3 regions of the Phytohabitans kaempferiae genome follow, and region 3 is predicted to be linked to each of the others. Evidence: riboswitches for the same ligand, from Rfam matches in the RefSeq annotation. Region 3 holds a riboswitch; each other region holds the start of a gene.
The links. Region 3 has a riboswitch for cyclic di-AMP ahead of ACFFIA_RS00205 (coiled-coil domain-containing protein). Riboswitches for the same ligand answer to the same signal wherever they lie in the genome.

Region 1 (4,029 bases), on a different contig from region 3:
CCGGCCAGCCACTCACCGCCGCCCGCCAGCTCCGGGGCATGTGGCTCACCACGGTCAGTAACGTCGACTGGCCCAGCCGCCCCGGCCTGAGCGAGGAGAAGGTCAAGGCGGAGTACCGGGAGTGGCTCGACCTGGCCCAGCGGCGCGGGCACAACGCGGTCTTCGTGCACGTACGGCCGGCGGGCGACGCGTTCTGGCAGTCCGACTACGCGCCCTGGTCGTACTACATGACCGGACGGCGGGACGGGCAGGGGCCGGGGTGGGACCCGATGGCCTTCATGATCGACGAGGCACACGCCCGCAACCTGGAGTTTCACGCCTGGTTCAACCCGTACAAGGCGAGCCAGTCCGGCGTCTTCGCCGAGCTGCCGCCCAACCATCCGCTGCGCGCCCATCCCGACTGGGCGGTCACCTACCCGGCGAAGGGCAAGGGCAGCCGCCTCTACTACAACCCGGGCATCCCGGAGGCGCGCAAGTTCGTGGAAGACTCGATCCTCGACGCGGTCAACCGGTACGACATCGACGGCGTGCACTTCGACGACTTCTTCTACCCGTACCCCCAGGGGAGCGAAGACTTCGCCGACGAGGCCACGTTCAGGGCGCAGGGCCGGGGCATCGCCAACAAGGCCGACTGGCGGCGAGACAACGTCAACCTGCTGGTCCGCGAGACCAACGAGCGGATCAAGGCGGCCAAGCCGTGGGTGAAGTTCGGCATCAGCCCGTTCGGCATCTGGCGCAACGCGTCGACCGACCCGCTCGGCTCCCCCACGCGCGGGTTGCAGAGCTACGACGCGATCTACGCGGACACTCGCCGGTGGGTACAGGAGCGGTGGGTCGACTACATCGTGCCGCAGTTGTACTGGCACATCGGCTTCGCGATCGCCGACTACGCCAAGCTGCTGCCGTGGTGGTCGGAGCTGGTCGCCAACAGTCCGGTGCAGCTTTACGTAGGCCAGGCCGACTATCGCATCGGGCAGAAGGGCGCGTGGGCCAATCCCGCGGAACTCGACCGGCAGTTGGCGCTCAACCGCAAGTACCGGGTCACCGGCAGCGTGCACTTCAGCGCCCGCCAGGTGAAGGCCGACCGGCTCGGCGCGGTATCACGGTACGCGGAGGCCCACTACCGCGAGCCCGCCCTGGTGCCGGCAATGTCACACCTGCCCGGCGAGCGCCCGCCCGCGCCGGAGGTCGAGGCGGACCGCGTCGACGAGGGCGTGCGGCTGCGCTGGGAGGGCGACGCGACGAGCTACGCGGTGTACCGGCTGGACGGCGACACGGCCCGCCTGGTCGCCACGACACGCGGCGCGACCTGGGTCGACACCACGAAGGGCGAGGGCGCGCAAACCTACTGCGTGACGGCCCTTGATCGACTGTGGAACGAGGGAAGCCCGAGCGAACCACGCGTCGTGAGTTAGACACGCATCGCTATCAATTACTGAACGTCGTTGTCCGATAACGCTTTCGATGGTTTTTCCCTGGTCAGAGCGTTGCCGGAGTCCACTGTCGATCCGGTAAGCTGTCCGGCGGTTTGTCGCGCGGCGACGCCCCCACGGCGTCGGGCGACAGCCACCGCCTAATCGCCCGCCCGGGCGAGTCGGGGAACCAGGTTTTCTGGGGTGAATCCGCAACCGCGGTAGGGGTCCTTCCGTCCCGAACCCGTCAGCTAACCCGGCCGGCGGTCCGATGGGAGGATTGCGTATGACGGCACCTGTACGTCGCCGGCGCTGGTCGCTGGCCGTAGCCTTGGCCGCCGCGGCGGCCGTGTTGTTGTCCGGGGTGGCCTTCGTGCCCAGTGGAGCGGCGGCAGCGCCAAAGCCCACGCCCGGCGATGAGGGGGGTACGCCGCTGCTGCGGGACGTACTGGAATCAAGCAGCCGGGGCTACGTCGAGGCGCAGAACGCGGTCACGAAGTCGCGCAACCGGCAGCTTCAGCTCACTCTCGAGCTGCGCAAGGCCGAAGAGAAGATCAAGTTGATGGAGCCCGAGATCGAGCTCGTGGCCATCACCTCCTACCGCAACGGTCGCATCGGGCCGATGAGCATGCTGCTCAACAGCGCCTCCCCGGACGACTTCCTGCGGCGGGCCGTCAACCTCGATCTGCTCGCCGCCCGCGACAACGCGAAGCTGGGCGAGCTCAACGCCGCCCTTGAGCAGGCGCGGCGGGCCAAGGCGGCGATCGACGCCGAGCTGAAGGAAGAGCAGAAGCAGCTCGCCATCATGGCCAAGCAGAAGTCCGAGGCGGAGAAGGCGCTGAAGCTTGTCGGTGGGAAGGCGACCGGCGGCTTCGTGAGCGCCACGTCGCCGGTGGCCAGGCCCGCGCCGCGCAACAGCAACGGCTCCTTCTCCTCGCAGAGCTGCTCGGCCGACGATCCCACCACCGGACGCTGTATCACGCCGCGCACGCTGCACATGCTCAAGGAGACGCAGCGGCTGGGCTTCAAGCGGTTCGTCAACTGCTTCCGGCCGGGCGGGCCGTACGAGCATCCGAAGGGTCGCGCCTGCGACTTCTCCTCCGAGCAAAACGGCTTTGGTGGCGACGCGACCGGCAACGACAAGCTCTACGGCAACAACCTCGCCGCGTTCCTCGTCCGCAACGCCGACGCCCTCGGCGTGATGTACGTGATCTGGTACCGGCAGTTCTGGTCGCCCGCCACCGGCTGGAAGTCGTACAGCGGCGCCAATGGTGACCCGTCCAGCGACCACACCAACCACGTACACATATCCATGCTCTGAGCGCCCGTACCTGTTGAAAAGGAAAGCCCCGCGCGGGTCGCGCGGGGCTTCGCCTTTCTAGCTACTCACTGGTCGGGCATCCGGCGGGCGGGAGCCCGGCCGAAGGGCTGGCGCGGCGGCGGGCCCACCGGTGCCAGCGCGGGGATCGCCAGGGTCAGCGGCGTGTCGCTCGTGACCGTGACATGCTCGCCGTGGTGCACGAGGTCGAGCTTGGCGCCCTCCCCGCCGTTGCGCAGGGAGTACGTCACCTCGCTTGGCTGCACGTCGACCCGGAGCCGGAGCCCACGCCACAGCATGGAGAACTCCATCCGGTTGATCCGGCTGGGCAGCCGCGGCGCGAACGACAGGCTGCCGCCGTGGTCGCGCATGCCGCCGAGCCCCGCCACCACGGCGAGCCAGGCGCCGGCGAGCGCGGCGATGTGCAAGCCCTCGCGGGTGTTGTTGTGGATGTCGTGCAGGTCCATCAGGGCGGCTTCGCCGAGGTAGTCGTGGGCCAGCTCGAGGTGGCCCACCTCCGCGGCGATGACCGCCTGCGTGCACGTCGAGAGCGACGAGTCACGCACCGTGCGCTGCTCGTAGTAGGCGAAGTTGCGCGCCTTCTGCTCCGGCGTGAACGCGTCGCCGCGCCAGTGCATCGCGAGCACCAGGTCGGCCTGCTTCAGGACCTGCTTGCGGTAGAGGTCGAAGTACGGGTAGTTGAGCAGCAGCGGGTAGCCGCTGGGCGGAGTGGCCGCGAAGTCCCACTCCTGGAGCCGGGTGAACTCCTCGCACTGCTGGTGGACCCCGAGCTCCTTGTCGTACGGGATGTGCATGGCGTCGGCCGCGTCGCGCCACGACGCCGACTCCTCCTCGTCGACCCCGAGCCGGCGGGCCTGCTCCGGATGGCGCAGGGCCGCGTCGGCGGCACCGACGAGGTTCTTCTGAGCCATCAGGTTGGTGTAGAGGTTGTCGTTGACCACCGCGGTGTACTCGTCGGGGCCGGTGACGCCGTCGATGTGGAAGATGCCGTGCCGGTCGTGGTGACCGAGCGAACGCCACAGCCGCGCGGTGTCGACCAGCAGCTCCAGCCCGACCTCGCGCTCGAAGTCGAGGTCACCGGTGGCCACCACGTAGCGCTGGACCGCGTCGGCGATGTCGGCGCCGATGTGGAACGCTGCCGTGCCGGCCGGCCAGTAGCCCGAGCACTCGTGCCCGCGCACGGTACGCCACGGGAACGCGGCGCCCTTGAGCCCGAGCGTCTGCGCCCGCTCCCGGGCAAGGTCGAGCGTCGCGTGCCGCCATCGCAGGCCGTGCGTG
Region 2 (4,029 bases), on a different contig from region 3:
TGGGCAGGTAGAGCCGGTTGCCGTACGCCGCGACGGTGGTGGGCACGTCGAAGTCAGGGCTGGTGCGCGTGCCGGTCAGCCGGCCGCTCCGCCCCGACTTGTCGAGCGCGAAGACGGCGACCTGGTTGAGCCGGTTCTGCACCACGTACAGCGTGCGGTCGATGGTCAGCAGCCCGTCGCCGTTGGTGAGCACGTAGCCGCCGAGGTCGACCGCCTCGGTCACGCCCGTGTCCGGGGCGACCCGGAAGAGGCCGCCGGTGTTGGACTGCACCACGAGCAGGCCGCGGCCGTCCGGCGTGCGGGCGATCCCGTTGACGTTGAAGCCGGTGCCGTAGACGAGGTCGCCGGTGAGCGGGATCCGGACCGGCTCGCCGCGCAGGCTCAGCGGCACTTTGTAGAGGAACGGCTGCTGCGAGTCGGTGAAGAACGCGCCCTCCGGGGTAAGCACCACGTCGTTGACGAACGTGGGCGCGCTGGCGAACTGCCACGAGGCCAGCACGTCCCCGGTGTGCGTGTCGACGACGCGGCCGTTGCCGGCGGCACCGCCGGAGACGAAGAGGCGGCCGCGGTCGTCGACCTTCAGGCCCACGGAGGGGGTGCCGGGTCCCGTGGAGATGACCGAGCCGCGCCCGGTGGCGAGGTTGGCGCGGTAGATGTCGCCGTTGGCGAGGGAGCCGAAGTACGCGAAGGGCGCCTTGCCGATCGCGATCCCCTCCGGCTGGAAGCCGTCCGGCAGGGGGACGACCTCGGGAAAGGCGCGGTGGCTGCCGTGCGCGCTGGCGGCAGCGGGTACGGAGAGCGTGGCCGCGGTGAGGGCCGCGGCGGCGGATGAGGTGATCAGGGCTCGTCTTGTCAGCACGATGGGTACTCCCTGTGATCGGTCCACATCAGGATTCACGCACATCTTTCCCCAGCGGTTCGAAGACGACTCGCGAACCTCAGAAGTCCCACGTACGACATTGATTGCCAGTACCAAGTTTGCATACATAGCAATGTCCGCATATATTCTGGACCCATGGGTGCGGGGCACGATCACGGCGCGGATCTAGCGCGCGCGGGGGAGCGACACCGCGGTCGACTGTGGGCCGCGTTCGCCCTGATTGCCGTCTTCATGGTGATCGAGGCGGTGGCCGCCCTGGCCACCGGCTCGCTGGCGCTGCTGTCCGACGCCGGGCACATGTTCACCGACGTGCTCGGCATCGGCATGGCGCTCGCCGCCATCCACGCGGCGAGCCGGGCCGCGCGGGATCCGCAGCGGACCTTCGGGCTGTACCGGCTGGAGGTCCTCGCCGCGCTCGGCAACGCGATCCTGCTCTTTGGCGTCGCGATCTACGTCCTGATCGAGGCGGCCCGCCGCTTCGGCCATCCGCCCGAGGTGCCCGCCGGCCCGATGCTGGTGGTGGCGATCGCCGGTCTGATCGCCAACATCGTCGCGTTCGGGCTGCTGCGCGCCGGCGCCCAGGAGAGTCTCAACGTGCGCGGCGCCTACCTTGAGGTCCTCGGCGACCTGCTCGGCTCGGTCGGCGTGATCGTCGCCGCGGTCGTCATCGCGCTGACCGGCTGGGCGTACGCCGACCCGATCGTCGCGGTCGCCGTCGGCCTGTTCATCCTGCCGCGCACCTGGCGGCTGGCCCGGGCGGCGGTGCGCATCCTGGTGCAGGCCGCGCCGGAGCACCTCGACGTGACCGCCGTGCGCACGCGGCTCGCCGCCGTACCGGGGGTCTGCGACGTGCACGACCTGCACGTGTGGACGCTGACCTCGGGCATGGACGTCGCCTCCGCGCACCTCACGCTCGACCCGTCCGCGCAGCTCGGGCCGGTGCTGGTGGCCGCCCGCGAGGCGCTGCACGACGACTTCGACATCGGGCACGCGACCCTCCAGGTGGAGCCCATGGCCGGCGACTGCCGCCACGTCGGCTGGTGACACCGCCGCTGAGCAGGTCGTAAGTGATTCGTCACCATCGGTACAACACTGGGCGCATTGATGGGAAAGCCGCTATCCTCGGCTCCGGTCAATGCCCGGCGGCGCCCCCCGGCGCCGGTGTTGACTGCCGCCGAGCCGCCCACGCGGGCGGACCGGGGAACCACCGATCCACTGGGGTGAATCCGCGCGAGCGGTAGGGATACTTCCGTCCCGAACCCGTCAGCTAACTCGGTAGGCGGCTGACTGGAAGGATGGTTGATGGCTCATGCCCGCAGCCGGGTCAGTCTCGTCGCGGTGCTGTTCGCCGCGGCGTTCGCGCTGATCGGCTTACCAGCGGAGCCCGCCGCCGCCGCGCCCACCGACGACGAGGGCGGCACCGCGACCCTGCGGCAGCAGCTCGACGCGGCCAGCAAGGGCTTCATCGCGGCGCAGGACACCTTGAACAAGTCCAAGAAACGTCAGCAGGAGCTGACCACTCAGCTGGCCCAACTGGAGCGCGACCTGGTCGCCAAGAGCGAGGTGCTCGGCGAGGTGGCCAACGTGGCCTACCGCCGAGGGCGGCTCGGCCCCATCTCCGCGATGCTCAACAGCACCTCCCCGGAGGGCTTCATCGACCGGGCCGCGGCGCTCGACGCCGTGGCGGCGACCGAGGACAAGAAGCTGCGCGACCTGCTCGACACCAAGGATCAGGCGTCCAAGGCCAAGCTCGCGATCGACGGTGAGATCCGCGAGCAGCAGAAGCAGGTCGAGGTCATGGCCGCCCGCAAGAAGCAGGCCGAGAACGCGCTGAAGGCGGCCGGAGGCGGCCAGGACGCCAGCGGCCCGCCCGTCGGCAGCGGCGCCACCGCGGTGGCCGCGCGCTTCACCGGGGGCTCCGGCTGCACGATCCGCCCCGACCCGACCTCCAAGCAGGGCTGCATCACGCCGCGTACGTCCCATGCGTACAAGCAGGCCCAGGCGGCGGGCTTCGGCATCTTCGTCTCCTGCTACCGCCCCGGCTCGTCCGGTGAGCATCCGCTAGGCCAGGCCTGCGACTTCGCCGTCGACAAAGATGACATCTTCGGCGGTGCGGCATCCGGCGCGGCCCGGACGTATGGCAACAACCTCGCGAGGTTCTACGTCAACAACGCGAGCCGGCTGGGCGTGATGTACGTGATCTGGTTCCGCCAGATCTGGCTGCCCAGTAGCGGCTGGAAGTCGTACGGCGGCTGCTGCGGCCCGAGCGAGCACCACACCAACCACGTGCACCTGTCTGTCATCGACTAACCGCGTTGACGGGCTCGATCATGGGGTGGCACTGTGGCCCCATGGTCGAGCCCACACGTCACCCCGCTTGACGTAGCGCGAGCACGGCCAGGGGCGTCACCGCGCGCCTCTGCCTCCTGCGCGCCTGCACCGAGGGCGTGCTCTTCTACCCGGTCTACGCGCTGCTCTTCGCCGACTTCGGGCTCAGCACCGGGCAGATCTCGTCGCTGTTCGTGATCTGGTCGGTCGTCAGCTTCACACTGGAGATCCCCTCCGGGGCGTGGGCGGACGCGTACTCGCGCCGCCGGCTGGTCGCGATCGGCGCCCTGCTCCGGGCGGTCGCCTTCGCGCTCTGGACCTTCTTCCCCTCGTACCTCGCCTTCGCGGCCGGCTTCGTGCTGTGGGGCGCCTCCACCGCGATGACCTCCGGCAGCGTGGAGGCCCTTGTCTACGACGAGCTGGCCTCGGCCGGCGCCACCGACCGGTACGTGCACACGGTCGGGCTGGCCCAGACCACCGCGCTCGTGGCGGAGCTTGTCGCGATGGGGCTGGCCGCGCCGGCGTACGCGCTCGGCGGGTACACGCTGGTCGGCCTGGCCAGCATCGCGATCAGCCTGGCGGTCGTGCCGGTCGCGCTCTCGTTCCCCGAGGCGCCGCGGGTCGAGCGGACCGGGGGCGGCAGCTACCTGCGGACGCTCCGCGCCGGCCTCGCCGAGGTGCGCGTCAACCGGCTGGTGAGCCGGGCGGTCCTGCTCTACGCGGTGGTCACCGGAATGGGGGCGATCGATGAGTACGTGCCGATCCTGGCCCGGGACATGGGCGCGCCGACCGCGCTCGTACCGCTGCTCTTCGTGCTGCCG
Region 3 (4,029 bases):
GGCGGTGGCCGCCCTTGTCATCGTCACCCCGATCGGGGGCCCGGCGGCGGCGGGGGAGGTGCCCTGGAAGCGCATCCCGTGCACCGAGGGCGGGATCGACCGCGTGGCGTACGACGCCGCCTCCAACCGGCTCGCGCTGGAGTGGCACCTCGACTGCGCCGACCCGTCGGACTCGCCAGCGGCCTGGGCCTACGCCCTCTACGCCGAGGTGGGGCCGCTCGCCGAGGTTTCGGAGAGCGTCCTGATCGCGTACGCGCCCACCGCGCCGACGACGTTCGCCCAGAGCCGGCACGTGCCGCCGCTCGTCGACGCGATCTGCGTGGTCACCGACTACGACGTGCGGATCGCCTGCGTCGGGTTGTACCGGGACTCGCGGGGGACCTTGCACACCGTCAGCCGGCTGGCGACGGACGACCCGCTGGTGCAGATGAAGGCGCGGGTCTTCGTCGACGACCACGACAGCAGCCCGGCCTGCGGAAGTTGCTGGTAGGGGCCGGCGTCGTGGACGACTCCCTGGAGATCAGCCTGCTCGGGCCGGTGCGCGTGGTCGCGCGGGGCCATCCCGTGACGGTCGCCGCGCCGCGCCGGCAGGTGATCCTCGCCGCGCTGGCGCTCGCGCCCGGGCGCACCGTCAGCACCACCGCGTTGGCCCGGTACCTGTGGGGCGACGACGCCCTCTCACCGACCCGGCGTGCGGTGTCCACTGTGGTCACTCGTCTGCGGCACGACCTCAGCATGGACGTGATCCGCGGTACGGCGGGCGGATACGTGCTGACGGTGCCGGCCGAGGCGGTCGACGTGCACCGCTTCCGTACGCTCCTGCGCGCCGCCCGGTCGGCCGAGGGCGCGGCCGAGCTCGACCTGCTGGAGCGCGCGCTCGCCTGCTGGCACGGCGACCCGCTCCAGGACGTGGGCTCCGAGGCGCTGGTCGCCGAGCACGCGCCAGGGCTGAGCGAGGAGTGGTACGCCGCGACCGAGCGCCGCCTCGACCTGCTGCTGGCCGCCGGGCGCCACGCCGACCTGGTGCCGCTGCTGCGCGACCTGACCGCACAGCAGCCGCTGCGCGAGTCGCTGTGGTGCCGGCTGATGGTGGCGCTGTACCGCTCCGGCCGGCAGGCGGAGGCGCTGGAGGCGTACCGCTGCGTGCGCGACCTGCTGGTGGAGCAGCTCGGCATCGTGCCGGGCCCGGAGCTGGCGGCCGCCCACCGCGCGGTGCTCACGCACGACCCGGCGGTGGCGGCACCGGCCACGGCCACGCGGCGGAGGCGACCGGCGGTGCGACCGCGCGTACGCCGGCTGGTCCGGCTGCGCTTCTAGGGCCCGTTTCCCAGGGGCATGGCCGGCCCGCGGCGGGCCCAGACGCCTCGGCTCGGCCGACCCTCGATGAAACAGCCCTCGGCGCTGACCGGCGCTTTTGCCGCCATCATCCGGCGATAGGGCAGATTCGGTATAGCGAAGAGCATTGAAAGATTTCCCTAAATGGATAGCGTGCGGTCGGGGTCACCCCCCAACACGACGTCCAGGAGGTCAACCAATGCTCCTCAGAAGACTGTCGGCCGCGGTGCTCGGTGCCGTCGCGGTCGCCTCGGTCCATGCCGTCAGCGCGGTGCCGGCGAGTGCGGCGCCACCGGCGTCGCACTCGTACGCCGCCAGCCAGACCGCCACCGAGCCGGACGGCGGCATGGTCCCGCTGATCGTCAACGGCCGGCCGGCGTCGGAGAACTACTCGTTCCTGGTGTACACCTCCGGGTGCACCGGGTCGCTGATCAAGGCGAACTGGGTGGTCACGGCCAAGCACTGCCCCACGCCGTCGTCGGTGCGGGTCGGTAGCGTCAACCGCGGCAGCGGCGGGACGGTGGTCTCCGTGACCGGTGCGGTCAACCACCCCCGGATCGACGTCAAGCTGCTGCGGCTGGGCAGCTCGGTGAGCCAGGCGCCGGCGCCCATCCCGACGACCTCCGGGGCTGTCGGCACCGCGACCCGGATCATCGGCTGGGGCCAGACCTGCCCGACCCGCGGCTGCGGCTCGGCGCCGGTCCTGGCCACCGAGCTCGACACGTCGATCGTGACGGACAGCCGGTGCCTCGGCATCGACGGCCCGTACGAGATCTGCACGAACAACACCAACGGCAACTCCGGCGCCTGCTACGGCGACTCCGGCGGCCCGCAGGTCCGGATGATCAGCGGCCGGTGGAACCTCATCGGCGCCACCAGCCGGTCCGGCAACGGCAGCGCGGTCTGCGCCACCGGCCCGTCGATCTACGGTGACCTGTCTTCGATCCGCTCGTGGATCAACACGCAGGTGGGCGGCCTGCCCGCCTGAGGCTCGGCCGGCGGCGGGGCGAGCCGGTGCCCGCCCCGCCGCCGAAAGCGCCGTCGGAGCGCGGGCCGAGCCTCCTCCATTGTGGAGGACGACGGTGGGGGCTTAGGTTACCCAAAGTCGTTGTGTGGTAACGCTTTTTCTGGCGTGGTTGAGGTGACCGGAGGTATCTGGTCCGGTATGCTGACCGCCGGTCATGCGCTCCGGCAACGGGCCGGGGCGGCCTGACCGCCGCCAAATCGCCACTTCGGCGAGCCGGGGAACCACGCGCCTCGGGGTGAATCCGCATCGCGGTAGGGATCGCTTCCGTCCCGAACCCGTCAGCTAACCTGGCCGGCGGCCGACGGAGGGATGGTATGACGGCAGCCTTACGCCGTTTGTGCGCGTTCGCGATGGCGGTGGTCGCCGGTGCGGTGTTGTTCGTGACCGCACCGTCCGGCGCGCAGGCGGCGCCGGCGGATCCGACCCCGGCGGAAGACGGGCCGGCGCTGCTCAGCGAGGTGCTGACCGCGACCGGCAAGCGATACGCGCAGGCCAAGGCCGCGCTCGACAAGTCGCGCAACCGCCAGCTCCAGCTCAGTCTCGAGCTGCGCCAGGCGGAGGACCGGCTCGAAGAGCTGGCGCCGCAGATCGGCGAGCTGGCCGCCGCCTCCTACCGCACCGGCAAGCTCACCGCCGTGTCCGCGCTGCTCAACACCGCCTCCCGCGACGAGTTCATGGCGCGGGCGACCGTGCTCACCGAGCTCAACATGGTCAACGACCGGAAGGTCGCCGAGCTCACCGCCGCGCGGGAGAAGGCAGCCAGGGCGAAGGCCGCGCTCGACGCGGAGGTCGCCGAGGAGCGCAAGCAGCTCGCCGTCATCGCCCGCCAGAAGTCCGAGGCGGACAAGGCGCTGGCGCTCGTCGGCGGCACCAAGCTCACCGGCGGCTTCGTCGCCGCCACCTCGCCCGTCGCCAAGGCCGCGCCCCGAAACTCGGACGGCTCCTGGCCGGACGAGTCGTGCAGCATCAACGACCCGACCACCTCCGGCTGCATCACGCCACGCACGCTCAACGCGTACAACGAGGCGCGCAAGGCCGGGTTCCGCCGCTTCGTCGGCTGCTACCGCCCCGGCGGGCCGTTCGAGCATCCCAAGGGGCGCGCCTGCGACTGGTCGCTGCTCAACAGCGGCTTCGCCAACGCCCGCACCGACGACCAGCGGCTGTACGGCAACAACCTCACCGCGTTCCTGGTCCGCAACGCCGAGCGGCTCGGCATCCTCTACGTGATCTGGTACCGGCAGATCTGGTTCCCGGTGACCGGCTGGTCGACCTACACCGGTCCGCAGGACCACAAAGATCACGTACACATGTCGATGGTCTGATCCCGCGCCCGCCACCTGCGGCGCTGTTTCCCGGTGGCGGTGGGACCGTAGATTGTCGGCGTGTCTGCCGATGCGTACCGGCTCGGAGTCGACTTCGGAACCTCGTCGACCGTCGCGGTCCTGAGCCGTCCCGGCGTGCCGGCCGAGCCGGTCCTGTTCGACGGCTCGCCGCTGCTGCCCTCCGCCGTGTGCGCCGACGCGAGCGGCGCGCTGCTGGCCGGCCGGGACGCGCTCCAGGCCGCGCTGGCCACGCCGGAGCGGTTCGAGCCGCACCCCAAGCGGCGGATCGACGAGGGCACCGTCTTCCTCGGCGCCGACGTGCCGGTGGTCGACCTGCTCGCGGCG

Region 1: another riboswitch for cyclic di-AMP. It lies ahead of ACFFIA_RS03285 (coiled-coil domain-containing protein); the one in region 3 lies ahead of ACFFIA_RS00205 (coiled-coil domain-containing protein).
Region 2: another riboswitch for cyclic di-AMP. It lies ahead of ACFFIA_RS36915 (coiled-coil domain-containing protein); the one in region 3 lies ahead of ACFFIA_RS00205 (coiled-coil domain-containing protein).

The regions. Positions count from the first base shown of each region.
Region 1 covers NZ_JBHLUH010000004.1:449,230-453,258, forward strand. Annotated here, with positions in the region: gene ACFFIA_RS03280 (glycoside hydrolase family 10-like protein) at 1-1,415, shown strand, start outside; cyclic di-AMP (ydaO/yuaA leader) riboswitch at 1,561-1,695, shown strand; gene ACFFIA_RS03285 (coiled-coil domain-containing protein) at 1,699-2,733, shown strand; gene ACFFIA_RS03290 (glycoside hydrolase family 65 protein) at 2,799-4,029, opposite strand, start outside.
Region 2 covers NZ_JBHLUH010000079.1:99,327-103,355, reverse strand. Annotated here, with positions in the region: gene ACFFIA_RS36925 (SMP-30/gluconolactonase/LRE family protein) at 1-859, opposite strand, end outside; gene ACFFIA_RS36920 (cation diffusion facilitator family transporter) at 1,016-1,924, shown strand; cyclic di-AMP (ydaO/yuaA leader) riboswitch at 2,043-2,178, shown strand; gene ACFFIA_RS36915 (coiled-coil domain-containing protein) at 2,183-3,190, shown strand; gene ACFFIA_RS36910 (MFS transporter) at 3,328-4,029, shown strand, end outside.
Region 3 covers NZ_JBHLUH010000001.1:37,152-41,180, forward strand. Annotated here, with positions in the region: gene ACFFIA_RS00190 (hypothetical protein) at 1-490, shown strand, start outside; gene ACFFIA_RS00195 (AfsR/SARP family transcriptional regulator) at 502-1,317, shown strand; gene ACFFIA_RS00200 (S1 family peptidase) at 1,535-2,323, shown strand; cyclic di-AMP (ydaO/yuaA leader) riboswitch at 2,543-2,674, shown strand; gene ACFFIA_RS00205 (coiled-coil domain-containing protein) at 2,677-3,684, shown strand; gene ACFFIA_RS00210 (Hsp70 family protein) at 3,745-4,029, shown strand, end outside.